2 regions of the Streptococcus mitis genome follow, and region 1 is predicted to be linked to the other one. Evidence: riboswitches for the same ligand, from Rfam matches in the RefSeq annotation. Region 1 holds a riboswitch; the other holds the start of a gene.
The links. A riboswitch is a leader RNA that binds a small molecule or an ion and turns the genes downstream of it on or off. The one in region 1 is predicted to bind thiamine pyrophosphate.
Positions count from the first base shown of each region.

Region 2: another riboswitch for thiamine pyrophosphate. It lies ahead of M594_RS07290 (ECF transporter S component); the one in region 1 lies ahead of M594_RS09810 (thiamine-binding protein).

Region 1 covers NZ_CP047883.1:2,028,692-2,051,674, forward strand. Annotated here, with positions in the region: gene M594_RS09745 (helix-turn-helix domain-containing protein) at 1-410, opposite strand, end outside; gene hslO (Hsp33 family molecular chaperone HslO) at 575-1,447, shown strand; gene dusB (tRNA dihydrouridine synthase DusB) at 1,434-2,414, shown strand; gene M594_RS09760 (hypothetical protein) at 2,485-3,168, opposite strand; gene M594_RS09765 (hypothetical protein) at 3,448-3,678, shown strand; gene M594_RS09770 (NUDIX domain-containing protein) at 3,752-4,525, opposite strand; gene pnuC (nicotinamide riboside transporter PnuC) at 4,527-5,306, opposite strand; gene M594_RS09780 (AAA family ATPase) at 5,316-6,374, opposite strand; gene M594_RS09785 (ATP-dependent Clp protease ATP-binding subunit) at 6,522-8,954, opposite strand; gene M594_RS09790 (CtsR family transcriptional regulator) at 8,956-9,414, opposite strand; gene M594_RS09795 (ABC transporter ATP-binding protein) at 9,533-10,261, opposite strand; gene M594_RS09800 (ABC transporter substrate-binding protein) at 10,261-11,268, opposite strand; gene M594_RS09805 (ABC transporter permease) at 11,307-12,065, opposite strand; gene M594_RS09810 (thiamine-binding protein) at 12,028-12,318, opposite strand; TPP riboswitch at 12,387-12,489, opposite strand; gene polA (DNA polymerase I) at 12,591-15,224, opposite strand; gene M594_RS09820 (SIALI-17 repeat-containing surface protein) at 15,344-18,496, opposite strand; gene cbpD (choline binding-anchored murein hydrolase CbpD) at 18,802-20,157, opposite strand; gene M594_RS09830 (Veg family protein) at 20,245-20,511, opposite strand; gene dnaB (replicative DNA helicase) at 20,513-21,865, opposite strand; gene rplI (50S ribosomal protein L9) at 21,909-22,361, opposite strand; gene M594_RS09845 (DHH family phosphoesterase) at 22,358-22,983, opposite strand, start outside.
Region 2 covers NZ_CP047883.1:1,481,803-1,490,117, reverse strand. Annotated here, with positions in the region: gene M594_RS07305 (TenA family protein) at 1-599, shown strand, start outside; gene thiM (hydroxyethylthiazole kinase) at 727-1,509, shown strand; gene thiE (thiamine phosphate synthase) at 1,511-2,140, shown strand; TPP riboswitch at 2,354-2,442, shown strand; gene M594_RS07290 (ECF transporter S component) at 2,602-3,162, shown strand; gene M594_RS07285 (ATP-binding cassette domain-containing protein) at 3,163-4,548, shown strand; gene M594_RS07280 (energy-coupling factor transporter transmembrane component T) at 4,550-5,200, shown strand; gene tenA (thiaminase II) at 5,211-5,903, shown strand; gene thiW (energy coupling factor transporter S component ThiW) at 5,908-6,432, shown strand; gene M594_RS07265 (hydroxyethylthiazole kinase) at 6,432-7,235, shown strand; gene thiE (thiamine phosphate synthase) at 7,228-7,860, shown strand; gene thiD (bifunctional hydroxymethylpyrimidine kinase/phosphomethylpyrimidine kinase) at 8,020-8,315, opposite strand, start outside.

The DNA.
Region 1 (22,983 bases):
TCAAATTCTGACAAAATCTGATTTAAGCTAGCTAAGTGACGACCCAGCGTAGCCTCGCTAATCATCAATTCTTGAGCCAGCTGATGGGCTAAAAACTGTTGGTGGTAGAGAAGATAGACCAAAATCTGATATTTAACAGCATTCTCCAAAAACAAGCTCCGAATATCTCTTCCCTTGGTAGTTGCACCGATCGATAGACGCAGATTTTCATCTTCTAAATGAATAGTCAGCTCTATGCCACTATCCAAAGCCTTGTCATTGAGCAGGGTGACATATTTGGTTAGGGTTGCTTTTGAAAATCCTGTTTCCTCCATTACAGCCTTGACAGTCGTCTGAGACTCTTGTGATAGAAAGGAAAGGATTGAAAATTGACCAGATTCGGCCTTTTCCATCAAATCTCCTAAATACATTTGTTACCCCTTTCATTTTCTACCTTAAGCATAGCATAAATCTTACAAATGCTGAAATAATCTGTTTCTCTTTTTATTTTCATGCTGATTTCCTAGTCCATTATCCTAAAAATCAACAAACACACGGCTCCCCCTTTGGGCATTTTTATGCTAAAATAGTAGCTATGGATAAAATTATTAAAACTATATCAGAAAGCGGAGCCTTTCGTGCTTTTGTCCTTGATAGCACAGAAACCGTCCGCACTGCTCAAGAAAAACACCAAACCCAAGCTAGCTCAACTGTAGCGCTTGGTCGAACCCTTATCGCTAGCCAGATTCTCGCAGCCAATGAAAAAGGAAATACTAAACTAACAGTTAAAGTTCTTGGAACGAGCTCTCTAGGGGCCATTATCACGGTCGCAGATACCAAGGGGAACGTCAAAGGCTATGTTCAAAATCCTGGTGTTGACATCAAAAAAACTGCAACTGGTGAAGTGCTAGTCGGACCTTTTGTTGGCAATGGCCAATTCCTCGTTATCACAGACTACGGTACTGGAAATCCTTACAACTCTATGACTCCCCTTATCTCTGGAGAAATTGGTGAAGACCTTGCCTTTTACCTGACTGAAAGCCAACAAACACCTTCAGCAGTCGGCCTCAATGTCCTTTTGGACGAGGAAGACAAGGTCAAGGTTGCAGGCGGTTTCCTAGTCCAAGTCTTGCCGGGAGCCAAGGAAGAAGAGATTGCCCGTTTTGAGAAACGCATCCAAGAAATGCCAGCTATCTCGACCCTTCTCGAAAGTGAAGACCATATCGAAGCCCTCCTCAAGGCTATCTACGGGGACGAGGCCTACAAGCGTCTTTCTGAAGAAGAAATCCGTTTCCAATGTGACTGTAGCCATGAACGCTTTATGAACGCTCTTGCCAGCCTTCCAAGCTCAGACCTACAGGAAATGAAAGAGGAAGACCACGGAGCAGAAATCACTTGTCAATTCTGCCAAACTACTTACAACTTTGATGAAAACGACCTGGAGGAACTCATTCGTGACAAATCTTAATACACCTTTTATGATTGGCAATGTTGAGATTCCCAATCGTACCGTTTTAGCACCCATGGCTGGTGTGACTAACTCAGCCTTTCGTACCATAGCAAAAGAGCTCGGAGCTGGACTCGTTGTCATGGAAATGGTTTCTGACAAGGGAATCCAATACAACAACGAAAAAACCCTGCACATGCTTCATATTGATGAAGGAGAAAACCCAGTTTCTATCCAACTTTTTGGAAGTGATGAAGACAGCCTAGCACGCGCAGCAGAATTCATCCAAGAAAACACTAAGACCGATATCGTGGATATCAACATGGGCTGTCCAGTTAACAAAATCGTGAAGAACGAAGCTGGTGCTATGTGGCTCAAGGATCCAGACAAGATTTACTCGATCATCAACAAGGTCCAATCTGTCCTTGATATCCCACTTACTGTCAAAATGCGTACCGGCTGGGCGGATCCATCTCTGGCAGTAGAAAATGCCCTCGCTGCTGAAGCTGCGGGTGTTTCTGCCCTTGCTATGCATGGCCGTACCCGCGAACAAATGTATACAGGTCATGCAGACCTTGAGACCCTTCACAAGGTCGCTCAAGCTTTGACCAAGATTCCATTCATCGCCAACGGTGATATCCGTACTGTCCAAGAAGCCAAACAGCGTATCGAAGAAGTTGGTGCTGACGCAGTCATGATTGGCCGCGCTGCCATGGGAAATCCTTACCTCTTCAACCAAATCAATCATTACTTTGAAACAGGAGAAATCCTACCTGATTTGACCTTTGAAGATAAGATGAAAATCGCCTATGAACACTTGAAACGTTTGATTAACCTCAAAGGGGAAAACGTAGCCGTTCGTGAATTCCGCGGCCTCGCTCCTCACTACCTCCGGGGGACATCTGGCGCAGCCAAACTCCGTGGAGCTATTTCACAAGCTAGCACTCTGGCAGAGATTGAAGCCCTCTTGCAGTTGGATAAGGCTTAAAAGTTTAAAACCCGTAACTCTCTTAAAGGTTACGGGTTTTTGATTGTAAAAATTCAAATACTGAGGATTATTATTGACTCAAAGCAACACTGGAAACCTTACCATCCGCTCCTGTTGTAATTTGGATGATTTTTCCTCCACCAATTTTGGCATTATACTTACCATCATCAAGAGTATAAGAATAGCCTTTGATAGAGTAATTTTCTTTCTTTCCATCAGAAGATTCTACTGTAAATTGACCACCTGATGAAACTGTGATGGTTTCGCCATTTGCTCCCTTCCAATTGCCCGCTGCAGCTGAGAAATCACCATCTACCATGGTTAAAACACCCTTGTAGCGTTTATTTTGCTCTGCTTGTTTGTCTTGAAGTTTGCGGTCAGTTGTAGGATCATAGCTTGATTGGTTAGATTGGGCTTGAGGAGCTTGTTGAGTTGAAGGAGTCTGAGCAGGAGTTTGTTGACTAGCCACTTCTTGACCTTGTCTTTGCTCTGGTGCAGGTGCCGCTTGTGATGGCGTTGCAGTTGCTGAAGATTGATCAGTAGACGCCTTAGCCTTTTCAGATGAAGCTGAACTTGAGGACTTCTGAGTCTTGCTTTCTTTGTTAGAAGAAGTTGCTTTAGAACTTGATGACTGGCTTGTCTTAGCAGAACTGCTTGCTTGAGTTGTTTCCTTTTTATTTCCACAAGCTCCTAATAGCAAGGTAGAAGCCAATACAGTTGCTGCCATCAATTTGATATAGGTTTTCTTTTTCATTTTTCTACTCCTTTGTAACGTTTTAGAAATATAAAGAAATCTTTTTGTAATATAATTGTAACATTCAAATTTGAATATGTCAACAATTTATCTAAACTATTTTAAAAATCTTAAATAATTTAGATACATTTACTCCTCCTACTCTTCTATTCGTAATAAAACAGAAAAACAGGAGATTTTCTTATTAAAAATTTGAATTCGTTTTTTGTGTAATCGCTTGCAACTTTAACTGCAAATAAATATAATAACATTGAAATAGAATATAGGAGGTGCACTCTTATGCTAAATAAGTATTATAAGTATCTTCCTTGGTTGATTTTGGGAGCAATTGGCTCTTATCAATCAGCCGCTTACTATGCGCGAACTGCATTTGATGTGTTTTATCTGACTACAATCTTTTTGATTGTTTATATCGCTTTGTTATTTTTACATGAGAACTATCTCAAGTATCGATACAAAGACTTCTTTACTCACCTGTTGAGTAATTCTAAGAAAGATAGCCATCCCTAAAAACAGTCGCAACAGCAAAACCATTTCATGATGGTACATAAAGAGGTCGGGAACTTTGTCCCGGCCTCGTTTTTTATTTCAGTCGATAGGTTTTTCTTGGTTTCTTTTTAGGTACTCGTTTGAGCCCGACCTCTTCTACGTACTCGCCATATTTTACGAGAAAGTTATTGCTGACGATTGGACGACCGGGGTTGATGAGATTGACCAGTTCAGTCCCTTCGTAGACAGTGAACTCCTCCTCTAGCAGATAGAGGAAGGTTGGGTTCCAGTCGAGACGGCCTTGGATTCGTTTGATGGATTCTTGGATAATGGCATAATGGTCAAAAGCGAAGGCTTGCTCCTCCAACTCTACTCCCTCTAAGAAGCACTTGCCCGTCTGAAAATCGACATCTACAAAAACCACATCCTTGGCATCGTCTCCTGCTTGAACAAGTTCTAATGCACGACTAGGCAAATAAACCAAGTGGGCAATGGTCACTGTCCAGCCCCGTGGGTCACGGCCGGGGGTCGATACGGTCATCAATTGCTCGATTTTTTCCAAAGGAAGATCGAGATTAACTTCTTCTCTCACCTCACGCTGACAGGCATGCGCAGCATCTTCGCCCTTGTCCATAAATCCTCCAACTAAGGCCAAACAATTTTGATATGGATGAGCCTTGCGACGAATTAATAAGAGCTTGATCTTTCCTTCGACAAAGCAGTAGGCTACCATATCCACCGTCACACTTGGTTTTTCGTATTGAGGAAGTTCCTGCTTGTAGTACCAATCCAAAAACTCCTCCTGACTGGCATGAATTTCAAAATATTCTTTTTCCGTCATCCCTGCTGGAATCATCGTGTCCGTCATTTTATGCCTCCTTACGAACTGCCTTGGTCCATTGGTACCAACCTACTAGACTATTGAGTGTGTAAACCCAGTACATCCCTTGAATATGGATATTTTCACCCCACCAGAGGTAGATACTAAAGAGATTGGTTGCAATCCAGAAAATCCATTGCTCACGATAGAGACGTGTCATCAAGAGCTGGCCGACACCATTGGTCGCATCGGTAACACTATCACGGAAAGGGCGAGCACTATGGATACTTTGGTAAGCTAAGCCCATACTAATCCAGATGATAGCAGTTAAGGCTAAGTACTTGAGCCAGTCAAAAACAGATAATTTCTTAGCTTCAAAGTGGGATTCTTCTGCTTTTTCTTGGTCATTGATACGATTTGATAACCAAGCATAGAGACCAATCGGCTGCATGACAAAGAAGTAAACGGTCGTCAAAACTTCGCCATAAAAAGTCGCATTCATAGCCAAAATCAAATAGATAGCAGAGTTAATGGCCCCAAAGAGATAATTGCTTGCACGCCCTTCTGCTACCAAGATAACACAGACAATCCCAGTCCAAGATGCAAACAAGCTCATCCAGTCATGACTTTCTGTATTTTGCGTGAATTCCAAGATCAAGGGAACACTTGACAGGACAATAAGATACAACCACTGGAAGAGGCTACGGCCGACAAAGAGATCTTTCCAGAGCAGGTTCATGATTCCTGCAAAACCGATCTTGCGGGCTTCCGCATGGACATTTTTAAAGTTTTCGATAAATTGTGTGATTTTTTTAGTTAGTTTTTTCATATTTTTCTCCTAATCTGCTTGGTAAATGGCATCAATAGCCACTTTTGCTGCCTCATAATTTCCTAGATAATCTTCTGCTAGATAAACTAGTGGAATGTTTGCTAAGTAGTCCTCCCTAATCTGGTCCAAATGCTGGGAAAAACTATGACGAATATGGTCTTCTGCCATGGTCATATCTCTAAACCCATCATTGACATAGGAGCCGACAGGTTGCACAAAGAGAATCAAGTCCCATTTTTCCTTAGCCAAGATAGAGACAAAGAGATTGTCAAAGGTTTCTCCTGATAAGTCCCCTTGGTCCTCGGTCTCCATGTAATAATCATAGTAGCCCTTGGTTACTAAGGAGTTGGTGTCTGCTATCACCAATCCCCTATTGGCATTACTGTCGATTAACTTAGAGGTTTGATCATACTGCCCCAAAAGGAGATAATAATAATCCTTTGGAGTCAATTCATCGTCGCGGACATTGTTTTTAATCTGGTACTCACGTGCGTATTCCAGGCTGACTGGCGCATCGTAATACCTTGCCAAATCCTTGGCCAGAGTGGTCTTCCCATTGCTGGCACTTCCCATAATCAGCACCTTCTTTGTAAACTGACGACGGAAGGGTTGAGCGATATATTTCCAATATTTGCTTGGATTTTCTCGAATCATAGTCGCTGAGATACCAAACTTTCTTTCTTTCAAGACAGTCTCAAAGCCATGATTTGATAATTCTTGCTGGTAGTCTGCTTCTCCCACAAAGAAAATTAGTTCTTGCTGGGTTTCATCATAGGAAATCTCCGCAAACATCTGATTCAACCACTCCTGCCAGCCCATAGGGTAACGGGGAAGATTAGTCTCATCCAACTTGCAAACGGAGGTCAACTCGTCATCACGAAAGGCCTCTCGGATATAGCGGAATCTTTTTTGAAGCGTTAAGCCTACCTGTTCCCCTCTGTCGCCCTCATAACCTGAAACGACAACCCAGACCTGGTCACACTGCCGTTTGGCTCGCTGGATTAGATCGATATGTCCTTGATGAAGCGGAGCAAAGGTTCCAAATACCACTGCTGTTTTCTTTTTCATAAACGCATTACCTTTTTATGATTTTTGATATTTTTATTATCTATGTTTTTATTATAAACTATATTTTTGTTTTGTCAATAGTTTTTTATTGTTTTTTATAAAAAAGTAGCGAAAAAGAGAACCAAGATTGCTCTTGATTCTCCATTTTTATGCAATATCAAATTTTAACTGGCCTGCTTTAACACCAATCTTAAGTGTGCTGCCTGCCTCTAATTCTCCCTTGAGAAGAAGTTCTGCCAACTTGTCTTCCACTTCTGTTTGCAGGGTTCTGCGAAGTGGACGAGCTCCCATCTCTGGGTCATATCCTTGATTGGCCAACAATTTCAGTGCGGAAGCTTGTAATTTCAAGTCAATACCTTTTTCAGCCAAACTTGCCACTAAAGGTTTAACCATAATTTTCACCACTTCCTGCATATGGTCGCTAGACAGGCTATGGAAGACCACCTTTTCATCAATACGGTTGATAAACTCCGGCCTATAAGCTTTTTTCAGCTCTTCAAACATGCGTTTTTCCATATTTTCCTGGTCAAAACGAATGTCCTTAGCTCCAAATCCGACAGTCTTGTCATCACGAAGGGCTGTCGCACCAAGGTTTGACGTCATGATAATAATGGTATTTGAAAAGTCAACCTTGCGCCCCTTGCTATCTGTTAAGACCCCATCATCCAAGACCTGCAAGAGAACATTAAAGATGTCTGGGTGGGCCTTCTCTACCTCGTCAAAGAGGAGAACAGAGTATGGTTTGTTGCGAACTTTCTCGGTCAACTCCCCACCTTCTTCATAACCCACATAACCCGGAGGAGCTCCGTTGAGACGGCTGGCTGCGAATTTCTCCATATACTCACTCATATCAAAGCGGATAAGAGCTGATTCGTCGTCAAAAAGAACTTCTGCCAGAGCCTTGGCCAATTCGGTCTTACCGACACCTGTAGGCCCTAGGAACATAAAGGAACCAATCGGACGCTTGTGACTGCGAATCCCTGACTGGTTGCGGCGAATGGCACGGCTAATGCTTGAAACTGCTTGATCTTGACCGATGACACGTTTGTGCAATTCAGCTTCCAGATTCAGATATTTTTTAGCATCAGTCTGGGTCAGTTTTTGGACTGGAATACCTGACAAGCGACTCAAGGTAGTCAAAATATCAGACTCTGTCACCAAGTCTTTATAGACAGGCACTTCCTCTTCTTTTGCGATTAGCTGGGCTGCCTGTTTCCACTTGCCATCCATCAAGGCCTTGTCAGCTGGACTTAAGCCAGAATCATCTGCTGTTACATGCTTAGCCTTATTTTGCACTGTTGCTGCTGCTTCATCTAAGAGGTCAATAGCAGAATCTGGCAAGTGACGGCTAGTCAAGTAACGATGGGCCATCTTGACAGCTGTTTCAACCGCTTCATCTGTGATTTGCACACGGTGATGTTTCTCATAAGTCACCTTCAAACCTTGCAAAATGACCATACTGTCGGCCACACTTGGCTCTTCGATCGTCACTTTGGCGAATCGACGAGAAAGGGCCGCATCTTTTTCGATGTGTTTTTGGTATTCTTCCTGAGTGGTCGCACCAACCGTTCTCAAAGTTCCACGCGCCAAGGCTGGTTTCAAGATATTGGCCGCATCCAGAGTCGAATCAATTCCACTCCCAGAACCCATGATGGTATGAAGTTCATCGATAAAGAGGATGACTTGCCCATCTTCCTCAATATCCTTGATGATATTGTTCATGCGTTCTTCAAAGTCACCACGGAAACGTGTCCCTGCAACGACATTCATCAAATCCAGCTCTAACACGCGCATCTTAGCCATTTCCACAGGTACATCCCCACTAGCAATTCGCTGGGCAAGACCAAGCGCCAGAGCAGTTTTCCCGACACCAGCATCTCCAACCAAGACAGGATTATTCTTTGTCTTCCGACTCAATATTTGAATCATACGCGAGATTTCCTTGTCCCGACCGATGACTGGTTCTAACTTGCCAGAACGCGCTTGCTCTGTCAAATCATGCGTATAGTCCTCGAGACCACCGCTCGGAGTCTGCGGCATGCCCATCATATTGGCCATAGAATTTTGCTTGTCAGCTACTGTACGATGACGTTGACGTAAAGCCTTGAGGTCTTCACGAGTCCAACCTGCACGTTCTTCTAAATTTCGACGAAGGGCAGCAATCTTGACCTGATCTTTCTTGTCTTCATAAGAAAAACCAGCCCTCTCCAAGATACGAGTCGCCAAGGCATTGCCATCATGCAAAATCGCATAAAGGAGGTGCTCTGTCCCTAGCACCTTAGCATGGACCACTGACGCTACATACTCTGCTTCGTCAAAAAGAACCTGCAAACGATGGGAAAACGGCAATTCCGTAAAAGTTTCATCCTGGCTATAGTCTGTTTCAGTCAGTTCCAAAGCCACCTCTTCTAAACGGTCCATCTCATATGGATAATCATTTAAAGTCGCCCCTGCCACACTATAACTGTGATTGGACATGGCAATCAACAAATGCCAAGACTCTAGATAACGAGCTCCAAAATGGCCAGCAACCATGTAGGCACTTTCGATACATTCATTCAACGCTTTTGAATAGTTCATCTTACTTCCCTTTTCTATCTACCTCTTGTATGACCTGTCGTAGCATGTTTGCTCGAAGGACTGGTGCTTCTTCTCCTAGAACGCGATCCAAAGCTACTGCTACCAGCAAATTCATCTCCTGCTTGCTCATCAATTCCTGCTCAACCAAAAGCTGTAGAATATCCTCATAAATTTCTTGACTGATCCGCTCACCAATTGAGTAAAGCAGCTCCTTGAGCATTTCATGATGACTAGAAAACTCAATCCGTCCTATACGAATATAGCCTCCGCCACCACGCTTACTTTCAACCAAGTAGCCCCTACTTTCCGTAAAGCGTGTCTTGATCACATAGTTAATCTGACTGGGAACAACCTGAAAAGTATCTGCCAACTGACTCCGTTGCAACTCCACAATTCCAGATTGATCTAAAATCGCCTTGATGTAGGCCTCAATATGATCCGATGTATTTTTAAATCTCATTACAAACCCACCTCTCTCTTTAAACCTTGACTATCTTTGACTATTATACCGAAATTTTCTCATTTTTAAAAGAAAAAGGGCGCTGGTAAAGGATAATCTTCACCAACTCCCTATTTTTCTACTTATCTAAGCCTAATTCTGCCAAGATTTGACGTTTGTAGGCAATTTTTTGAACTTCCTTGTCCTCATCTTCAGACCAATCTAGTTTAATTTCTGAAACAATCTGCCCAGGGCGATTTTTCAAGATATAGATACGGTCGCTGAGATTGAGGGCCTCCTCAATACTATGCGTAATAATCAGGGTCGTCAATTGCAACTGCTTGTGAATCTCCAGATACCAAGCATGGAGTTCCATCTTGGTTATCTCATCCAAGGCGCTAAAGGCCTCATCTAAGAGAAAGAGCTTGTGCCCGAAAAGGTAAGTCCGGAGTAAGGCTACACGCTGGCGCATCCCACCACTGAGTTCATGAGGGTATTTATCTCTTACAGCTGTCAACTGGAAGGTCGCAAGAATTTCATCTGCGCGAGCAATAGCTTCTGCCTTATCCACCTTTTGAATCAAGAGGGGCAGAATGATATTACCAAGCACCGTCTTGTGCTCCAAGAGCAGATCCTTTTGTAACATATAACTCACGCGCCCCTTGGGATTTTCTTCACCATCAAGGACAATTCTCCCTGACTGAACTTCTAAAATCCCCGCAATTAAGTTGAAAAGCGTAGTCTTACCAACACCACTTGGGCCTAGGATAGAAACCACTTCACCTGAAGTCACTTTCAGATTGATATCCTCTAAAATCCTATCTTGTCCGTAGGCATAACTGACGTGTTCTAGTCTTATTTCTGTCATTATTTCACAAATTCGTTGGTGAAGCCTTTGTCTGTCAAGTCTTCTTTAAGGATACCATTTTCTTTATCCCATTTGTAGAAGGCATTCCAGCGAGCTGCATCAAATTGCCCCCATTTTTCCTTGTCGCTTGCGTATTCTTTTGACAAGTATTTTTGAGATTCGATGACAAAGTCACGTTTTTCCTTGAGTTCAGGTGCATTTTTGATGAGGATATCAGCTGCTTCCTCTGGATGCTCCATAGCATATTGGTATCCTTTTTTGATAGCTTGGATGACTTTACGTGCTTCTTCTTTGTTGTCTTTGAGGTAGTCGTTGTTAGCAATGATGACTGGTGAGTAATAGTCAAATTCTTTAACGTAGTCTTTCAAGTACATAAAGTTAGCATCTACACCTTGAGATTTGGCAAGGATACCATCCCATCCGTAGTAGATCCATGCAGTATCAAATACTCCATTGGCAATCGGTGTAATTGAGTTTGAGTCGTTATTTGGTACTTTTTCAACCTTCTCAAAGTCCCCACCTTGTGATTCTACCAAGGTTTTCAACATAGCAAGTTCAGTTGGGTCATTCCAAGTTCCGTATTTCTTACCAACCAAGTCTTTTGGACTAGCTACATTGTCAGATTTACGAGAGATGATTCCTGATGTATTGTGTTCTACGATAGCTGCAACGGCAGTAATTCCTGCCCCTTTTTCCAATTTTTTAGCCATATAGTCTTGGAAATAGACTGCAAATGGTGCCTTACCGTTAATAACCAAGTCAGAAGAACTTTCTTCTGGTGGCAATTTCAAATCAACATCCACCCCAGCTTCCTTGAAGTAGCCTTTTTCCTTAGCCACATAAAGCCCTGTGTGGTTGGTATTTGGTGTCCAGTCTAGGATAAAGTCAATCTTCTTAAGTTCTGCTTCTTTGTTGTCCTTGGAAGCAGTTCCTTGACCACAGGCCACAAGCACAACAGCTACAAGAGCTGTTAAAACAGTTAAAAACACTTTCCATGTTTTTTTCATTTTGATTTCCTCTTTTCTTTTTCCGAAACATTCTAATTCTACGAACGTTTCCATTTAATAACATATTTCTCGCTGACATCGACCAATTTCATACCAAGAAGGCTGATAATCGATACCAGAATAATAATAGCGAACATGGTATCATACTGAAACAATTTCTTGGACTGAATCATGTAGACACCTAGTCCTTCAAAGCCTCCCAACCACTCAGATACTACTGTTGTGATAAAAGCGTAGGAGACACTGACCCTCAGACCTGCATAAAAGTAAGGCAAACTGACTGGGATTTTAAAATGCCAAAGAATTTGCCAAGGTTTGGCTCGCATCAGACTAAACAAGGTCAGCATATCCTTGTCACAGTGCCTAAAACCGTCCAAGATGCTGACGATGATAGGAAAGGTTGTCGTCAAGATAATCAAGACAATCTTGGGCAAAATCCCATAACCGAGCCACAAGACCAAGATAGGAGCTATGGCAATAGTCGGAATGGTCTGAACGACCACCATCATAGGGTAAATCAGGTCATTGAGCCAAGTCAAACTATCCATGAGCACAGCCATGAGACAGGCAATCAAGACTCCCAAAATTAGACCTAGCAAAGCCACTCTCAAGGTCGCCCAGCTATGGTGCCAGAGAAATTCTCTATCACGCACAAAAGACTGGAGGATTTCAAGAGGTGTCGGCAGGATAAACTTGGGGAGAAGTTTAAGAAAACCTGCTAACTGCCAGATTGACAAGACTCCTAGAAAGCCCAATAGACTAATGTGTCGTCTCAGTATACTTTTCAAGTTTCTCATCAATACTTAAAATCTCTCCTACATTTATTTTGACATTAGAAAAGACATTATCTGCCTCCTGCCCTGCCACTTCCAGCGCTTCTTTTAGAATGCGCATGAGTTCATCAAACTCCCCTTCCAAGACCGTTTCAAATGGTGTCACCACCATAGTCACCTCTTGAGCTTGCAGATAAGCAATGACTTGATCGATAACAGCAATCCGATCAATCCCCTGTGATAGGGGTAAAATTTGCAAGGCGATGCTTGCTTTCATAAGAACCTCCTCTTCTCGTTTTCCTTTGATAAAAAGAAAAACCTTTGCCATATATGGAAAAGGTCAAGATTAGACTAAGTATCGTTCCCTACGCTGGCATTACCCAGATCAGGTGCGGTCGAAGCTTAACGCTTCCTCTCAGACTGTACACAGACTCCCATATATTATATGGACATATGATAGCGCAAAACCAAAAAAATGTCAAGGAAACTGCTTACAGAAAAACATGAAAAAGAGTTTGAAAACAAGTGCTTCAAACTCTACATAACTTTTTATTTAGCCTCGTACCAGGTTGCACCTTCATTTTCATCTGCGATGAGGGGAACACTGAGTTGAATGGCTTCTTCCATGGTTTGTTTGACCAATTTTTTCATCTCTGCCAATTCAGATTTAGGAACTTCAAGGACGATTTCATCGTGCACTTGTAACAGCATCTTGGTCTGATAACCACCTGCAACCAAGGCTTTATCCAGCTGAATCATAGCAATCTTGAGAATATCTGCCGCCGATCCCTGAATAGGAGAGTTGATAGCAGTCCGCTCTGCAAAACCACGAATATTGAAGTTGCGCGAATTGATATCTGGCAACTCACGACGACGTTTAAAGAGGGTCTCCACATAGCCCTTATCACGCGCCTCACGCACCACTTCATCCATGTAGTTTTTAATACCTGGGAATCGTTCAAAGTAGGTATCAATATAGGCTTTGGCCTCCTTACGGCTAATGCCCAAATTATTAGACAAGCCAAAGTCTGAAATCCCGTAAACCACTCCAAAGTTGACAGCCTTGGCATTGCGACGGTCGTTTGCAGTCACATCCTCAGGACGCTCAATGCCAAAGACCCGCATGGCTGTCGAAGTATGGATGTCCGCTCCCTCTTGGAAGGCCTTAATCAAGTGCTCGTCTTTAGAGATATGTGCCAAAACACGCAATTCAATCTGTGAATAGTCCGAGCTGAGAAGGACACTATCCTCCCACTCAGGCACAAAAGCCTTACGAATGAGACGGCCCTGCTCCAAACGCACAGGAATATTTTGCAAGTTTGGATCCACACTAGACAGACGTCCAGTCTGGGTCAAATCCTGCACATAGCGAGTATGAATCTTGCCATCAGCCAAAATCCAGTCCTGCAATCCAATTACATAAGTCGATTGAATCTTAGCAATTTGACGGTAATCCAGGATTTTCTTAACAATCGGAGCAATAGGAGCCAGGCGCTCCAAGACATCCACCGCTGTCGAATAACCTGTCTTAGTTTTCTTAGTGTATTCTAGAGGAAGTCCCAATTTTTCAAAGAGAAGCACGCCCAACTGCTTAGGCGAGTTGATATTAAACTCCTCACCAGCCAGTTCGTAAATCTCCTGAGTCAGTTTTTCAATGACAAGCTCATTTTCAGCCTGCATCTCAAGTAAGGTCTCTTTCTTGACCGTAATCCCAGCAATTTCCATCTTGGCAAGGACAAAAGCTAGAGGTTGTTCCATATCATAAAGAAGCTCTAATTGCCCATTTTCACTGAGTTTTTCAAGCAAAATAGGCGCAGTCTCAAACAAAACAGCAAGCTTACGAGCCAAGTGCTCCAAGAATTTCTCACGTTCAGGAATGGCCTTCTTGACACCCTTACCGTAGAAAGTTTCATCATCAACCAAGTAAGTCTGACCGTAAAGACTCGCGATGGTCGCAATTTCATTGTCCTCCACAGTCGAAAGGAGGTATTTAGCCAAGCGACTGTCAAAAGCAGGCGCCTGCAAATCCACACCAAAACGATGCAAGAGAACTTTGGCTTTCTTGAAGTCATAAACTCTCAGAGGTGTTTTTTCTAAAAAATTCTTGAAAATCGGGTCTTGCAAAAGCTCAAGCTTGTCTGTAGCATAGAGCTTATCGCCACAAGACCAGGCAAATCCAACCAAATCATCCGTATGGTAATTCTCTCCAAAAAGCTCAAAATGGAAGATAGACTCTTCACTCAGCATATCTTGAGTGACTTGGTCAACAATAGTAAAATCCAAACTCTCAGCCACATCAGCTGACGACACATTTAAAGCCTGCTTGAACTGTTTGAATCCCATCTCATCGTAGAATTTCCCAAGATTTTCAACATCTGGACCACTATAGACCAAATCCTCTAAACCAATCTCAATCGGTGCCTTGGTATCAATGGTCGCCAGTGTTTTAGACAAAAAGGCCTGTTCCTTATCATTGATGAGATTTTCCTTCATCTTAGAAGCCTTCATCCCATCGATGTTTTCATAAATCCCCTCAAGCGAACCATGCTCCAGCAAGAGCTTGATACCTGTCTTTTCACCGATTTTGGTCACCCCAGGGATATTATCCGACTTATCACCCATGAGCGCCTTGAGATCGATAAACTGAGTCGGTGTAATGCCCATCTTTTCCATAAGATATTCTGGCGTAAAGGCCTCAAACTCAGCCACACCTTTCTTGGAAATCTCAACCACCGTATGCTCATCCGTCAGTTGAATCAAATCCTTGTCCCCACTGACAATGGTAATATCAAAACCATCCTGCTCTGCTAGCTTATCCAGCGTCCCAATAATGTCATCCGCCTCATACTGAGCCAACTCATAGTGACGAATCCCCATATGATCCAGCAACTCACGAATGAAGGGAAATTGCTCACGAAACTCATCAGGAGTCTTAGCACGACCACCCTTATAGTCCGCATACATCTCTGTACGGAAGGTCGTCTTTCCCGCATCAAAAGCCACCAAAATATGACTAGGTTCAACCCGCTCCAACAAATGGCTCAACATCAACTGAAAGCCATAAATCGCATTGGTATGCAAGCCAGCCGCATTCTTAAAACGGTCCAACTGCTGATAGAGCGCAAAAAACGCTCGAAAAGCAACAGAAGACCCATCAATCAATAATAATTTTTTCTTATCCATACACCCATTATAAAGGAAAGCACCAAAAAATACCATTGGGAAGAGTTCCCTGATAGAAACTAAGATAATATTAAAAAGAGAAGGAAGGTATTCCCTCTCTTTCAAGCTACGAAAATAAATTAGTTCTTACGTTTCACAAATGGAAGGGCACCGAGGAACAATCCAAGGAATCCTAATGATGCAACTGCAACATTATCTTTACCACCAGTATTTGGAAGTTCTTTTTTATCTTCTGCTTTTGCTGCTGGTGCTTGATAAGTATTATCCTTGTTAGTACCTGCTGTTGTAAGAGTATATTCTGGAACTTCAGTAATCGCTGGGGCGCCTACTTCTGCATACGCTGGAACTTCGTTAATTGCTGGGGCGCCTGTCTCTGCATACGCTGGGACTTCAGTAATTGCTGGGGCGCCTGTCTCTGCATACGCTGGGACTTCAGTAATTGCTGGGGCGCCTGTCTCTGCATACGCTGGGACTTCAGTAATTGCTGGTCCGCCTGTTTCTGCATACGCTGGAACTCCGCTAATCGCTGGGGCACCTGTCTCTGCATACGCTGGAACATTATTCACTGTAGCGTCTTCACCATTTGTAGATAAAGGCCCTGTATATTCTGGAACTTCGTTAACAGCTGCTAAGACAAAATTAGCACCACCTTTATATTCTGGAACTTCATTAACAGCTGCTTCTAAACTATTAACTCCACTGTTGAATTCTGAAGCTACCTCAGCTACAGGAGGCAATAATGCTTCTCCATTTTCATTCACAGGTGTATTGGTTGCAAGAGTTCCAGTGAATTCTTGAGCTACCGCAGCTACAGGAGGCAATAATGCTTCTCCATTTTCATTCACAGGTGTATTGGTTGCAAGAGTTCCAGTGAATTCAGGGGCTACCTCAGCTACAGGAGCATCAGCCGCATTAACTCCTCCACTATATTCAGGAGCATCAGCTACAGTAGGAGGTGTTGCATCATTTACCCCACCATTGAAATCAGAGCCATTATCCCCAGCAGGAGAGTCACTAGGATTCACACCACCGTTGAATTCAGGAGCGTTAGGAGCACTTGGAACTTGGTCAGGTTGTTTAGCATCATCAGAAGGTGCATCACTAGGACTTACACCACCACTAAAGTCTTTCGATTCTTCACCCTTAGGAACCTCTTTTAAGTTTTCGATGTAACCTAAAGTTGCGTTGTAATTCTCAGTTAGTTTGGCAATTGCATCGTCATCCTCTTGAACTGCTTCGTTCACTTCGTCGAAATTGGCCTTAGCTTCATCAGCTGCTGCTTTAGCAGAAGCAACTGAAACTTCTAGTTTAGTTACAGCATCTTGCAATCCATCTTGGATAGTTTGATCCGCATTGTATTTCTTAGCAGTTTCAAGAGCAGTTTTAGCTTTTTCTAAAGTTTCTTTTTGTTTCTCTAATGTAGCATTTTTCTCTTCTACTACCTTAGCTTTTTCAGCAGCGTCAGCCTTATCTTCCTCAGCTTCTTTAGTTAATTTTTCAATTTTTTCAGCTAAATCATCAGCAATGTCTGTAAGTTTTTTGACAATTGGTTTAGAAGCTTCTTTTTTAGCTGCTTCTTCAATTTTTTTAGTTTCGTCAGCAGTTAATTCTTTAGTTTTATAAGCTTCAGGAGCTTTATCTTTTGTGTTGGCATCGTTGAGGAATTCATCTATAGCTTGAGTAGCTGTAAGAACTCCATCTTCAATCGCTTTTAATAAAGCTTCTTTACCGATTTCAGCTTTTGCTTCTTCGATAGCTTTCGCTTTATCTTCTGGCTTGATGCTAGCATCCTTGTTGACTTTATCTTCAGCTTTTTTTTCAAGTTGCTCTAAAGCACCTTTCAAAGCTTCTAAGTTAGCTGCTTCTTCTTTTTTAGCGTCTTCTTCTTTTTTAACTTCTTCTTCAACTTTAGATTTTGCTTTAGCTGCTTCTTCTTTAGCCTTAGCTAATTCAGCTTCTGCATCAGCTTTAGCTTTGTCTGCTTCTGCTTTTGCAGTCTCAGCAGCAGTTACATCAACAGCTTCTTTTTTAGCTTTAGCTGTAGCTTCTTCTACTTTTTTAGCTTCTTCAGCAGCTTTCTTCTCTAATTCAGCAACTTTAGCATCAGCCTCTGCTTTAGCTTTAGCAGCTTTTTCAGCTTCGGTTGGTTCAGCTTCTTCCTCTGGAGTTTCTTCAGCTGGTTTAGCTGGTTCTGCAGCTTCTTTTGCTTCTGCTTTTTTTACTTCTTCAAGAAGATTATCACGTTTTTCAGTTAAATCTTGAATTTCAGCTGTAGCATCTTGAACTTTTTCATCAGCTTCGTCAAATTCAGATTTGGCAGTATCGCGTTCTTTTTCAATCGCATTTACAGCTTTTTCTAACGGTGCTGTGATATCTTCAGCAAAGCCATTATCTTTAGCAGATTTAAGAGCTTCTTTTGCTTCTTTTAAAGTATCTTCCTGTTTTTTGAGTGTTTCAGCTTTCTTTTCAGCATCGGCTTTTAATTTCTCAGCATCATCCGTTAAGTTTTCAATTGTTTCAGTTAAATCATCAGCTTTATCTTGCAATTTTTCTGATTCAGGACGAGCAGCATCCGCTGCTTCACCTTCTTCAATTCCCGCTTGCACCTCTTCAGGAAGCTTGTCCTTAGATACAGGAGTTTCTGTTTTAATTGTTGGATTAGTATCTTGTGCTTTTTCAGCATCATCTGCTAACTCAGCAAGAATATCAGAAGCATTTAATTCACCAGACTCAACAGCCTTTAATAATTCTTCTTTTGCTTTTTTGTCAAGCAATTCGTTATCAGGAATTTGTTTCAAAGCTTCAGTTAAAGCTTCTTTAGCTTCGGCTTCTTCTTTTGCCGCAGCTTCTTCTTTTGCGGCTTCTTCTTTTGCTTTAGAGTCAGCTTTAGCAGCTTCTTCTTTTGCTTTAGCTAATTCATCGTCAGCTGTTTTCTTAGCTTCTTCAGCTTTAGTTTTTGCAGCATCAGCCTCAGCAGATTCTTTTTTCTCTGTTTCAAGTTTAGTAGCTGCATCAGTTGCTGTAGTAGTTGTTCTATCTACTTTAGATTGAGCTTCATCAACTTTAGCGTTAGCTTCTTTTTCAGCTTCCTTGGCTTTTTCAACCTCAGTTTTTGGTGTTTCAGCCGCAGGTGTAGGCTTAGTTTCTCCAGTAGGTTGAGCAGCTGTAGGTTTGTCATCAGCTTTCACAACTGACGGTTGAGATGCAACAAATGTAGCACCTAAAACAGCCACACTAGCCAAACTGGTTAAAATCATTTTCTTTTTGTTCATCTTGTGTACCTCTTTTTGAGAATCATATTTATGTACATTATAAACCTTTTTTTGAGTGAAATCAAGAGATATGTTATATTGTATATACTTTATTATTAATATGTTGTATTTCAAGGCTATAAAAAACTTCAAGAAAGTAACGCATGTTTTACTAGCTTTCTTTTTTCTTTCTTTTCATCACTTTCATTTTCTATAGTAAATTATAGTTTCGAATCCAATTCAGATATCTTAACTCTTCATAAAAACTCTAGTTTAAACAAAAAAAACAGGAGATTTCTCTCCTGTTCAGATTCAATTACTTAAAATTAAACCCATTCACCGTTATGATTTACAGTATAACCGTCCACTATAGTATTAACAGCTAGCTCACCTGAAGAGTAAGAATAATACCACTTACCAGAGACTTGATACCAGCCCGTTTTCATTGCCCCTGAGTCATCTAGATAATACCAAAATCCTTTCTCCTGTAACCAGCCTGTCTGCATTTCGCCTGACGATTTCAAATAATACCAGTTAGAACCATCTTTTAGCCATCCCGTTGATTTAGAACCATTGGATTTAAAATGATACCAACTACCATTCACTTTCTTCCAATTTATAGCCAAACTACTATCCGTATTGTTGTTAGAGATATTTCCTGGTTGGTGAACATCCGAGTGCGAAACTTCTTCCAACTGAACATAGCGACGACTTCCGTTATAAGCAGTATAACTCAACCATTTGTATCCATCTTTTTCGAGAATCTGATCATAATGAACGTTCTCTCCAGAGTAATAATAATCAATTGTAGTTGAGCTAGCTAGGGGCTGAGTCTTGATAGCAGATTTAGCCTTAAAAAAATGTGTTCCTCCTGTGGAAGAGATACGAGAATCATTTAGAACGTGAGAATCAAGAGGATTTGTATTCACAGCCTCCAATTGTACATAACGACGGCTTCCATTATAAGCCGTATAACTCAACCACTTGTATCCGTCTTTTTCAAGAACTTGATCATAATGAACATTATCTCCAGCATAATAGTAATCAATCGTAGTAGCGCTAACTAGAGGCTGATTTTTGATAGCAGCCTTAGCCTTGAAAGAATGTGTTCCTCCTGTGGAAACTGAAGTTTGACTATTCCCTGCACTGCCTCCAGCTAAATCTTTAAAATGAATAAAGCCAGTCATGGTATTGGCTTTCACGACACGCTTATTGTAAGATTCCCTTATTCCATAGTTGTATTCTTCAATCTCAATCTCATCTCCTATTACATTTGACACCCAAGCAACATGACCATAAGTTCCTGCAGTAGACCAAGCAATAGAGCCAATAGCTGGTGTATTGTCTACACGATATCCTTCACGACGAGCACGATAGCCCCATTCATTCGCATTTCCATAAGCTGCCGGAATCTCAAAACCATTGACATTACTCAAACGAAAGGCTGCAAAGGAAGTACACTGACGAGAATACATCCGCCACTTATCAATCTCCTGGCTCCCATTTTTATAATAAGCAGGATAATCATCCCCACGTGCAATTGATCTATTTCCTCCGGAATAGGCATATACACTATCACCCGCTGCTAGCATCAATCCTACTACTAAAAAAGGAACAACCTTTTTAACTGATTTTCTAAAAGAAAACCTTGTCTCTGTTACTTTGAATGGTAAAACTTTCATTCTTCCTCCTTGAAAATAATATAAGTCGAAGATTGCCTTCACTTAAACTATTCGGAGAAAAAAGAAAAAGTGAGAAAATTTCTCACTTTAGTCAAGATAATGAATCAAATTCTTTTCTGTAAGGATATCTGAATAAGTAAAGGATTCAACGAAAACATTAGCTTGTTTATCTCCTTCAACATTTCCAAATTCAACGATAAATAGGGATGGATAAACCTCAATTAACTTACCCAATCTATTTTTTTGGCGTTTACGACCATTCTCCAAAGTCATTTCTACGACTTGTCCCTCATGTGCCTTGATTTCTTCTTTGATTTTTTTCATCTTGGCTACATCTGTAAATGCATCTGACATCTTATGCCTCCCTTTTTGAGATACTTGAAAATTTATTGTATTCTTTTTGGAAAATTAATTCCACCGTTCCACGAGCTCCACTACGGTTTTTCTCGATAATAACTTCTACCTTATTATTTGGTATACCTTCCTCTTCTTCACCACCACGCTCATAGTAATCTTCGCGATAAAGAAAGGCTACGATATCAGCGTCCTGCTCAATAGACCCAGATTCACGAATATCAGACAAGACTGGTCTCTTATCCTGACGCTGTTCCACTCCACGAGATAACTGACTCAGAGCAATGACTGGAACTTTTAATTCCTTGGCTAGGATTTTCAACTGACGAGAAATTTCAGAAACTTCTTGTTGGCGGTTCTCACGACCAGTCCCTGTGATAAGCTGTAGGTAGTCGATCAAAATCAAGCCTAGATTGCCTGTTTCTTGAGCCAGTTTACGTGAGCGAGAGCGAATTTCCGTGATCCGAATCCCTGGCGTATCATCGATATAGATACTGGCGTTAGCTAGATTACCCTGAGCAATGGTATACTTTTGCCACTCTTCATCAGTCAGTTGACCCGTACGGATAGAATGCGACTCCACCAACCCTTCTGCCGCAAGCATACGATCCACTAGACTTTCCGCACCCATTTCGAGCGAAAAGATAGCAACCGTTTTGTCCAACTTAGTCCCAATATTCTGAGCAATATTCAAGGCAAAAGCTGTCTTACCAACCGCCGGACGAGCTGCTAGAATAATCAACTCCTCCTCATGAAGTCCAGTCGTCATATGATCCAAATCACGATAGCCTGTCGCAATACCAGTAATATCGGTCGTTTGTTGCGAGCGAGCTTCCAAATTTCCAAAGTTGACGTTCAACACATCTCGAATATTCTTAAATCCACTTCGATTTGCATTTTCACTGACATCAATCAGCCCTTTTTCTGCCTGAGCAATGATTTCATCAGCTGGTTGCGAAGCCTCGTAAGCTTGATTGACAGACTCTGTCAACTTGGAGATTAATCGACGTAGCATGGCCTTCTCTGCAACAATCTTAGCATAATACTCCGCATTAGCAGAAGTTGGCACAGAATTGACAATCTCAACCAGGTAAGACAAGCCACCAATATTCTGTAAATCCCCTTGATTATCAAGAATAGTACGAACCGTTGTTGCATCTATAGCATCGCCACGATCTGATAAGTCAACCATGGCTTGGAAAATCAAACGATGGGCATACTTAAAAAAGTCCCGAGACTCAATGTATTCTCGCACAAAAACAAGCTTACTCTCGTCAATAAAGATAGCCCCTAAAACAGATTGCTCAGCCAAGATATCTTGAGGTTGTACTCGTAACTCTTCTACTTCTGCCATCAGACTTCCCTTCCTTTTACAATCTTGTCAAGAAAGTGTAAATTTACCCTTCTTTCACACGAAGATTGATCACACTTGTGATATCTTGATAGATTTTCACTGGTACATCAATCAAACCAACTGCTCGAATCGGAGCTTGTACTTGAATATGACGTTTATCAATCTTAATTCCAAATTGCTTTTGCAATTCTTCTGCAATTTTCTTATTGGTAATGGAACCAAAGGTACGACCATCTGGACCAACTTTTTCAACAAATTCTACAACAGTTTCTTCTGCTTCAAGTTGGGCTTTAATTGCTTTCGCTTCTGCAATCATCTCAGCATGAGCTTTTTCTTCAGATTTTTGTTTACCACGAAGCTCACCTACCGCTTGAGCAGTTGCTTCTTTGGCTAGATTCTTTTTGATAAGAAAGTTTTGCGCATACCCTGTTGGTACTTCCTTAATTTCGCCTTTTTTTCCTTTTCCTTTAACATCTGCTAAAAAGATTACTTTCATTCTTCTTTCTCCTTTTCCTTTATTTCATTTAATACAATTTCTGTCAGTTTTTCACCTGCTTCTGACAAGGTTAAATCTTTAATTTGAGCTGCTGCCAAATTGAAATGGCCTCCACCGCCTAACTCTTCCATAATCCGTTGTACATTCAGCTTACTACGACTCCGAGCTGAGATGGATATAAAGCCTTGTGTATTTTTCGCAAGAACAAAACTCGCTTCAATACCTGACATAGCTAATAGGGCATCTGCTGCCTTACTAATAACAACTGTATCATAGCATTTCGAGTCCGTAGCCTCTGCTATCAATACATCTGAACCTAATTTACGCCCCTGTAAAATCAGTTCATTGACCTCACGATATTCTTCAAAATCTGTCGCAGCGATTTCTTGGATAGCAATACTATCACTTCCTCTCGTTCTGAGATAGCTAGCAACATCAAATGTCCGACTAGTCACTCGTGAGGTGAAATTTTTAGTATCCAACATCATACCAGCCATCAAAACACTGGCCTGCATACGACTCAAACGATTTTTCTTAGAATTCTGGAACTGAATCAATTCCGTTACCAACTCACTGGCACTACTTGCACCACTTTCGATATAAGTAATAACCGCATTATCTG
Region 2 (8,315 bases), 550 kb from region 1:
ATTGGCAGGATGCAATCAATCATCGTTTTGTTCAGGAACTTTTTGCGGGGACAATTGAGAATAAGGTTTTAAAAGAATACCTAATTCAAGATTATCACTTCTTTGATGCCTTCTTATCCATGCTGGGTGCCTGCGTAGCTCACGCAGACCAACTTGAATCTAAGCTTCGTTTTGCCAAGCAACTAGGCTTTCTTGAAGCAGATGAAGACGGTTATTTCCAAAAGACTTTCAAAGAGTTAAAAGTATCTGAGAATGACTATCTGGAAGTGACCTTGCATCCTGTAACAAAAGCCTTTCAGGATTTAATGTATTCGGCAGTGGCTTCATCAGATTATGTCCATCTTTTGGTCATGTTGGTCATTGCAGAAGGTCTCTATTTAGACTGGGGTTCTAAAGATTTGGCTCTACCTGAAGCCTATATTCATTCGGAATGGATCAATCTCCACAGAGGTCCTTTCTTTGCAGAGTGGGTTCAATTTCTGGTTGACGAACTCAATCGTGTTGGGAAAAATCGAGAAGATTTGACAGAACTTCAGGAACGCTGGAATCAAGCAGTTGCTTTAGAATTAGCCTTTTTTGATATTGGTTATGACGCTTAGAGAAGGTTTAGGATATTTACAAATTTAATGAGGTAAATCATTCAATGTAAATGAAAAAATCTTAACTAAAGATAGAGATAAATTGAAATCAGTACATTGTTTAAAATTAAAAAGGAAGTATTTTAATATGACAAGTTTAAAATTATTAAAAGAAAAAGCACCATTAGTTATCTGTATCACCAATGATGTTGTAAAAAATTTCACAGCAAATGGATTAGTTGCACTGGGTGCATCACCAGCTATGAGTGAGTTTCCAGCAGATTTAGAGGATTTGTTAAAGTATGCTGGAGGTTTATTAATAAACATAGGAACATTGACAGATGAAAATTGGAAATTATACCAAGCTGCTCTGAAAATTGCAGAGAAATATAATGTTCCAGCAGTTTTAGATCCTGTAGCCTGTGGAGCAGGAGAATATAGAAAAAAAGTAGCAGATGATCTAATCAACAATTATAAACTAGCAGCGATTAGGGGAAATGCTGGCGAGATTGCCTCTTTAGTAGGGATAAATGTGGCATCTAAAGGAGTAGATAGTGCGGGAGTAGATAATATTGATGAAATTGCTCTAGCAGCAAATAAGAAGTTCAATATTCCAATAGTAGTAACAGGTGAAGTGGATGCTATTGCGGTAAATGGAGAAGTGGTAACGATTCATAATGGTAGTGCCATGATGCCAAAAGTTATTGGGACAGGATGCTTATTAGGTGCTGTAGTAGCAAGCTTTATCGGACTTGAAAAAGGTCAAGAATTGAAATCATTAGAAACAGCAATGTTGGTTTACAATATAGCTGGAGAAATGGCAGAAAAACGTCCAAATGGGCATCTTCCTGGAACATTTAAAGTTGAATTTATAAATGCCTTATACGAGATTACAGATGAAGATGTAAAGAAATTCCAAAGAGTGAAGTAAAATGTTTCATAAGGAATTATTAAAACTATATTTTATTTGTGGAACGACTACTTGCCAAGGAAAAGATCTATATACGGTCGTTGAGGAAGCCTTAAAAGGTGGTATAACCTTATTTCAATTCCGTGAAAAAGGTGAGGGAGCCCTGAAAGGTATAGAAAAAGTCGAATTAGCAATTGAACTACAGGATCTTTGTAAAAAATACAATGTCCCGTTTATTGTTAATGATGATATTGATTTGGCGATGGAAATTGACGCTGATGGCGTACATGTAGGGCAGGATGACCTTGGTGTTGATGAAATTAGAAAATTGATGCCAGATAAAATAATTGGTCTTTCTATAAAAAACGAGGAAGAATTTCAACAATCAAAAGTTGAATATGTAGATTATGTTGGTGTTGGTCCTGTATTTGATACCCAGTCAAAGGATGATGCTGGTGGTGCTATAGGTTATGAAGGTCTTAAATTGATGAGAAAACTATTGCCACAAATGCCCTTAGTTGCAATTGGGGGGATACAGACGAAACATATTAAAGACATTATGAAGACCAATGTTGACGGTGTTTCAATCATTTCAGCAATATCGTATGCAAAAAATATAGAAAAAACTGTTCGGGAAATGAGTGAACAATAGCTATCAATTTTTCCTTGGATTCTGAGGGAGTAGGATTTTCTTTTTTCTAAAAAGCTATGTCCAGATTCAGCTCAAATGGCTAATCTATCAAACAAGACATTTGGCTTTTGCAAAAGAAAGATCTGCTGTCTTTGTGAGTGCAAGTCTGTATTTCCAGTTCAATTTCTTGAACTAGAAAAAATCGTTTGTTATAATATTTATATAATTAAATAATAAAGACATTTGGGGTGCTTTAGGCTGAGATGATACCCATTGAACCTGATACAGTTAATACTGGCGAAGGGAAATGTGAAAAGGTTTTTTTCGTATGTCGAAAAGAACTGTCTAATCTTGTAAGCTAAACTCTAATTCTTGATTGTAATTGGAGTTTTTTTGTTTATCAAAAGAGGATAGGCTGGACGTTAAGCCTTTCGGTAGCTCACCTTGAATGCCCCACTTTTCTTTAAAAAAAGGAGTTTTTTATGTTGAAAAAATGGCAATTAAAAGATGTTATCTTACTTGCTTTCTTGTCTATCTTTTTTGGTGGCGTTTTTGTGGGTTCAGGCTATCTGTTTGATATCCTCACCCTGATTTTAGCACCTCTTGGTTTACAGGCCTTTGCCAATGAAATCCTCTTTGGTCTCTGGTGTATGGCTGCGCCCATTGCTGCAATCTTTGTTCCAAGAGTGGGAAGTGCAACGATTGGAGAAGTGCTAGCTGCGCTTGCTGAAGTTCTTTATGGTAGCCAATTCGGTCTAGGTGCCCTTTTGTCTGGCTTGGTTCAAGGTTTGGGAAGTGAACTTGGTTTTATCGTAACCAAGAATCGCTATGAAAGTTGGCTCTCTCTAACTGCTAATAGTATTGGGATTACGCTTGTTAGCTTTGTCTATGAATACATTAAGTTAGGTTACTACGCCTTCTCCCTTCCTTTTGTGCTTTCCTTGTTTGTGGTGCGCTTTATTTCTGTCTTTTTCTTCTGTACTATCTTGGTTCGTGCCATTGTCAAACTTTATCATCAGTTTGCAACTGGGGGCAAGGCATAGATGGGGCTGGAACTACGAGTGATTCAGTCCCCAATCTTCTCTGAGCCGATTGATTTTACTTTTCATGCGCAAGCCTTTACCTTGTTAGTTGGAAGCAGTGGTTCAGGAAAATCTAGCCTCTTTCAAATGATCGCCCAAGTCAGTTCTCTTCCCTATAGCGGTCAAGTTTTGATAGATGGGAGTGAGGTCAGTCAGCTTTCTATCGTCGAACGTGTCCAGACAGTTGGGATTCTCTTTCAAAATCCCAATCATCAATTTACCATGGAGAACTTGTTTGAGGAGCTGATTTTTACCTTGGAGAATATTGGGCATCCCGTTCAGGAAATTGATTCTAAAATAGCAGAGGTGGTTCGACAATGTCGCTGTGAGAAAATCTTGCACCGTCCAATTCATCACTTATCAGGTGGGGAAAAGCAAAAGGCTGCTTTGGCTGTTCTCTTTGCTATGAATCCTAGGGTCTATCTCTTGGATGAGCCTTTTGCTTCCATTGACCGCAAGAGTAGGATAGAGATATTGGAGATTCTAAAAGAGTTAGCCTCTAATGGGAAGGCAGTCATCCTGTGCGACCATGATTTATCTGATTATGAAGCCTATATCGACTATATGGTGGAGCTAAGAGATGGACAACTAAGGGAAGTGTTTCAAATCCCTACCTCTGAGATGACACAGGCTGTTTCAAAGGAAGTTGCTTCTAGCCCAGAACTATTCCATATGGACCGAACGACTTGTGAGCTGGATAAGCGCTCCCTCTTTTCGATTGCTGATTTTACATTTTACCAAGGGATTTCCTGTATCCTGGGTGACAATGGTGTCGGGAAATCAACCCTCTTTCGGTCTATTCTTCAATTTCAAAAGTATAAGGGGTGCATTACTTGGAAGGGTTCGGTTCTCAAAAAGAAAAAGAGCCTGTATCGTGACTTGACGGGTGTTGTTCAGGAGGCTGAGAAGCAGTTTATCCGAGTCAGTCTGCGAGAGGAACTTCAATTAGATGGACCTGATTCTGAAAGAAATCAGCGAATTTTCCAAGCTTTACGATATTTTGATTTGGAGCAGGCACTCGATAAGAGCCCCTATCAATTAAGTGGTGGCCAGCAAAAGATTCTTCAGCTCTTGACCATCTTGACTAGCAAGGCTTCTGTGATCTTGCTAGATGAACCTTTTGCAGGTTTGGATGATAGAGCTTGCCATTATTTTTGTCAGTGGATTGTGGAGGAGAGAAATCAAGGAAGAAGTTTTCTGGTCATTAGCCATCGTTTAGATCCCTTGATCTCTGTGGTTGATTATTGGATTGAGATGACTAGTCAGGGACTCAGTCATGTGAAAGAAGTGACAATTACCAAACCACTCACATCTCAGAGTAGCAATGCTCAAAGGGAGGTGAGATAGTATGGTCAAAGTAGCAACCCAGACACCGATTATCAGTCTCTTCTTGCTGATTTTATCCTTGGAAACATCTTTTATTCCTTCGATTGCTCTTAATCTCTCAGTAGTTGCATTTTGTATTCTCTTTATGCTCTATTACCGTCGATTTAAGATGTTGGCTTGGATGATTCTACTTGCCATTTTGCCATCTTTGGCCAACTACTGGGCAGTTCAGTTACACGGAGATGCTTCGCAGGCAGTCATGCTTGGAACGAGGGCCTTTGTGACCGTTTGTATTGGCCTTGTCTTTGTTTCCTCTATTTCCCTAAAAGAGCTTCTCTTGTACTTGGCTCAAAAGGGGTTATCACGCTCTTGGGCCTATGCCTTGATTGTGGTATTCAATTCCTTCCCCCTTATTCAGCAAGAAATCAAGTCCCTCAAGGAAGCTTGCTTATTACGCGGTCAAGAACTGCATTTTTGGTCTCCCTTGATTTACAGCAAGGTTCTGATGACAGTCTTTAGGTGGCGCCATCTTTACCTGAGAGCCCTGTCGGCGCATGGATATGACGAACATGCACAGGTGGAGAATAGCTATCGGACTTTTTATATTCCTAAAAAAACAAAATTAATCTACCTACTTTTCTTTTTATTGCTTCAAACCAGTCTATTTTTATAAAGGAGTTATTATGGAATTTACAGATATTGCGATGGAATTATCCAAGGAAGCTTGGCAGGCGTCCTTTCATCACCCCTTTGTTTTACAGTTGCAAGAGGGAAATTTAGAACCTGCAATTTTCCGCTACTACTTGATTCAGGATGCTTACTATCTTAAGGCCTTCTCAGAAGCCTATCATCTCTTGGCTGAAAAGACTTCAAACCAAGAGATGAAGAGACTCTTGAAACAAAATGCTCAGAGTCTAGTGGAGGGTGAGTTATTTATCCGCCAACAATTTTTCAAGGAATTGGAAATCAGCGATCAGGAAATGGAGCAACATCCAATCGCTCCAACCTGCTATCATTATATCTCTCATATTTATCGGCAATTTGAAGAAGCAAATCAAGCCATCGCTTTTGCAAGTTTGCTGCCTTGTCCTTGGTTATACCATGATATAGGCAAATCCCTTAATCTTAAACCATCACCAAATCCTCTCTACCAACAATGGATTGAAACTTATATTACGGATGAGTTGGAGCAGCAGATCAGAGAGGAAGAGGCTCTGGCCAATCAACTCTATCGAGAAAGTGACGAGACAGACAAGAAAAAAATGCTAGAAGCCTTCCACATCAGTGTTCATATGGAAGCTAAGTTTTGGGAAATGGCCTACCAACACCAGACATGGAAGAGTGATTTACAGTCTTTAGAAACAGGAGAAGAATAGAAACATGAGAAAGCACCAATTACAAGTTCACAAATTAACTATTTTATCCATGATGATTGCCCTTGATGTAGTCCTTACACCTATCTTTCGGATTGAGGGAATGGCACCGATGTCCAGTGTAGTCAATATTCTAGCAGGAATCATGATGGGACCTGTTTATGCTTTGGCTATGGCTACAGTCACAGCCTTTATCCGTATGACGACACAAGGGATTCCGCCTTTAGCTCTCACAGGAGCGACTTTTGGAGCCCTTCTAGCAGGTCTCTTTTATAAGTATGGTCGAAAATTTTACTTTTCTGCCTTGGGAGAAATTTTGGGAACAGGTATTATTGGTTCAATTGTTTCCTATCCTGTTATGGTACTCTTTACAGGATCAGCCGCTAAGCTTAGCTGGTTTATCTACACTCCTCGATTTTTCGGAGCAACCTTGATTGGTACAGCGATTTCCTTTATTGCCTTTCGATTTTTAATCAAGCAGGAATTCTTTAAAAAAGTGCAGGGATATTTCTTTGCTGAAAGGATAGACTGATGCTGGAATTATCAAATCCTTTTCCTATAGGCTCTAGTTCCCTCATTCACTGTATTACCAATGAGATTTCTTGTGAGATGCTAGCAAATGGGATTTTGGCTCTGGGATGCAAACCTGTCATGGCAGATGACCCTCGTGAGGTTCTTGATTTTACTAAGCAAAGCCAGGCACTCTTCATCAATTTGGGGCATTTGTCAGCTGAGAAGGAAAAAGCAATCCGTATGGCAGCTTCTTATGCAGCTCAAGCTGGTCTCCCAATGGTAGTAGATGCGGTTGGCGTAACAGCTTCATCCATTCGTAAGAGATTAGTTAAAGACCTTTTAGACTATATACCTACGGTCCTTAAAGGAAACATGTCGGAAATTCGAAGTCTTGTTGGCTTAAAACACCACGGCGTTGGGGTCGATGCGAGTGCTAAAGATCAAGAAACTGAGGATTTACTTCAAGTCTTGAAAGACTGGTGTCAGCTTTATCCTGGCATGTCATTCTTAGTCACTGGCCTCAAGGACCTCATCGTTTCAGAAAATCAAGTTGCTGTATTGGGAAATGGCTGTGCAGAATTAGACTGGATAACAGGGACGGGAGATTTGGTTGGAGCCTTGACAGCCGTTTTTCTCAGCCAAGGAAAAACGGCCTTTGAAGCTTCTTGCCTAGCAGTTTCTTACCTCAATATCTCTGCCGAGAGAATATTTGTACAAGGAATGGGATTGGAAGAATTTCGTTATCAAGTTCTCAATCAGCTCTCTCTTCTAAAAAGAGATGAAAATTGGCTAGATGGCATCAAAGGAGATATTTATGAATAGAGAAGCACTTAGACTGTATCTGGTAACCAATCGCTACCAAGATTCCTTGGAAAGTTTTCTTGAAAAGATTGAGACGGCTTGCCGTTCAGGGGTTACCATCATCCAACTACGAGAAAAAAATCTCACTACCAATCAATATTATCAACTGGCAAAACAAGTCAAGGAAATAACAGAAGCCTATCAGGTACCCTTGATAATCGATGATCGTTTGGATGTTTGTCTTGCAGTCGATGCTGCAGGTCTGCATATCGGAGACGATGAGCTACCAGTTTCGGTTGCCAGACAAGTCTTGGGCCCTGAAAAAATCCTTGGGGTCACAGCTAAAACAGTAAAAAGAGCCCTCGAGGCAGAAGAAGGAGGGGCGAATTACTTGGGGACAGGAGCCATTTTCCCAACAACCACCAAGGAAAATGCGCCTATCACCCTGATTTCAACCTTGAAGACAATTTGCCAAAGGGTTGCCATTCCAGTAGTTGCTATTGGCGGCTTGACATCAGAGAATATTGACCAACTTATCGGCACGGGTATAGCTGGTGTAGCTGTCGTGCGTGATTTGATGCAGGCAGAAGATATAGAGGCAAAAACACAAGCTTTTTTGACAAAGTTGGATGATATTATTTTCTAATTAATACTAAATGAAAATCACAGAGCAAACTAGGAAGCTAGTCACAGGTTGCTCAAAGCACAGCTTTGAGGTTGTAGATAAAGCTGACGTAGTTTGAAGAGATTTTCGAGGACTATAAAAACTCTCTAATTCCCTTAAAGTGGGAACTAGAGAGTTTTTTTAATCTTTAAAGCTTGTATGGTTGACTGGGCCAGAACCATGACCGAGTTGAGGGGCGTCTTGGATAGCTTTCGTGATAAAGGCCTTGGCTTTATCGACTGCTTGATAGAGGGTTTTCCCCTTGGCTAGTTCAGCAGTAATCACTGCAGCAAAGGTACATCCAGTACCATGGGTGTGACAGGTTTGAATTCTTGGGCTTTCCCAGACAAATTGGTCATCCTTGGTAAAGAGGAAGTCTTTGGCACCGCCTTCGAGATGGCCACCTTTGATGACCACAGACTGAGGACCAAATTCTT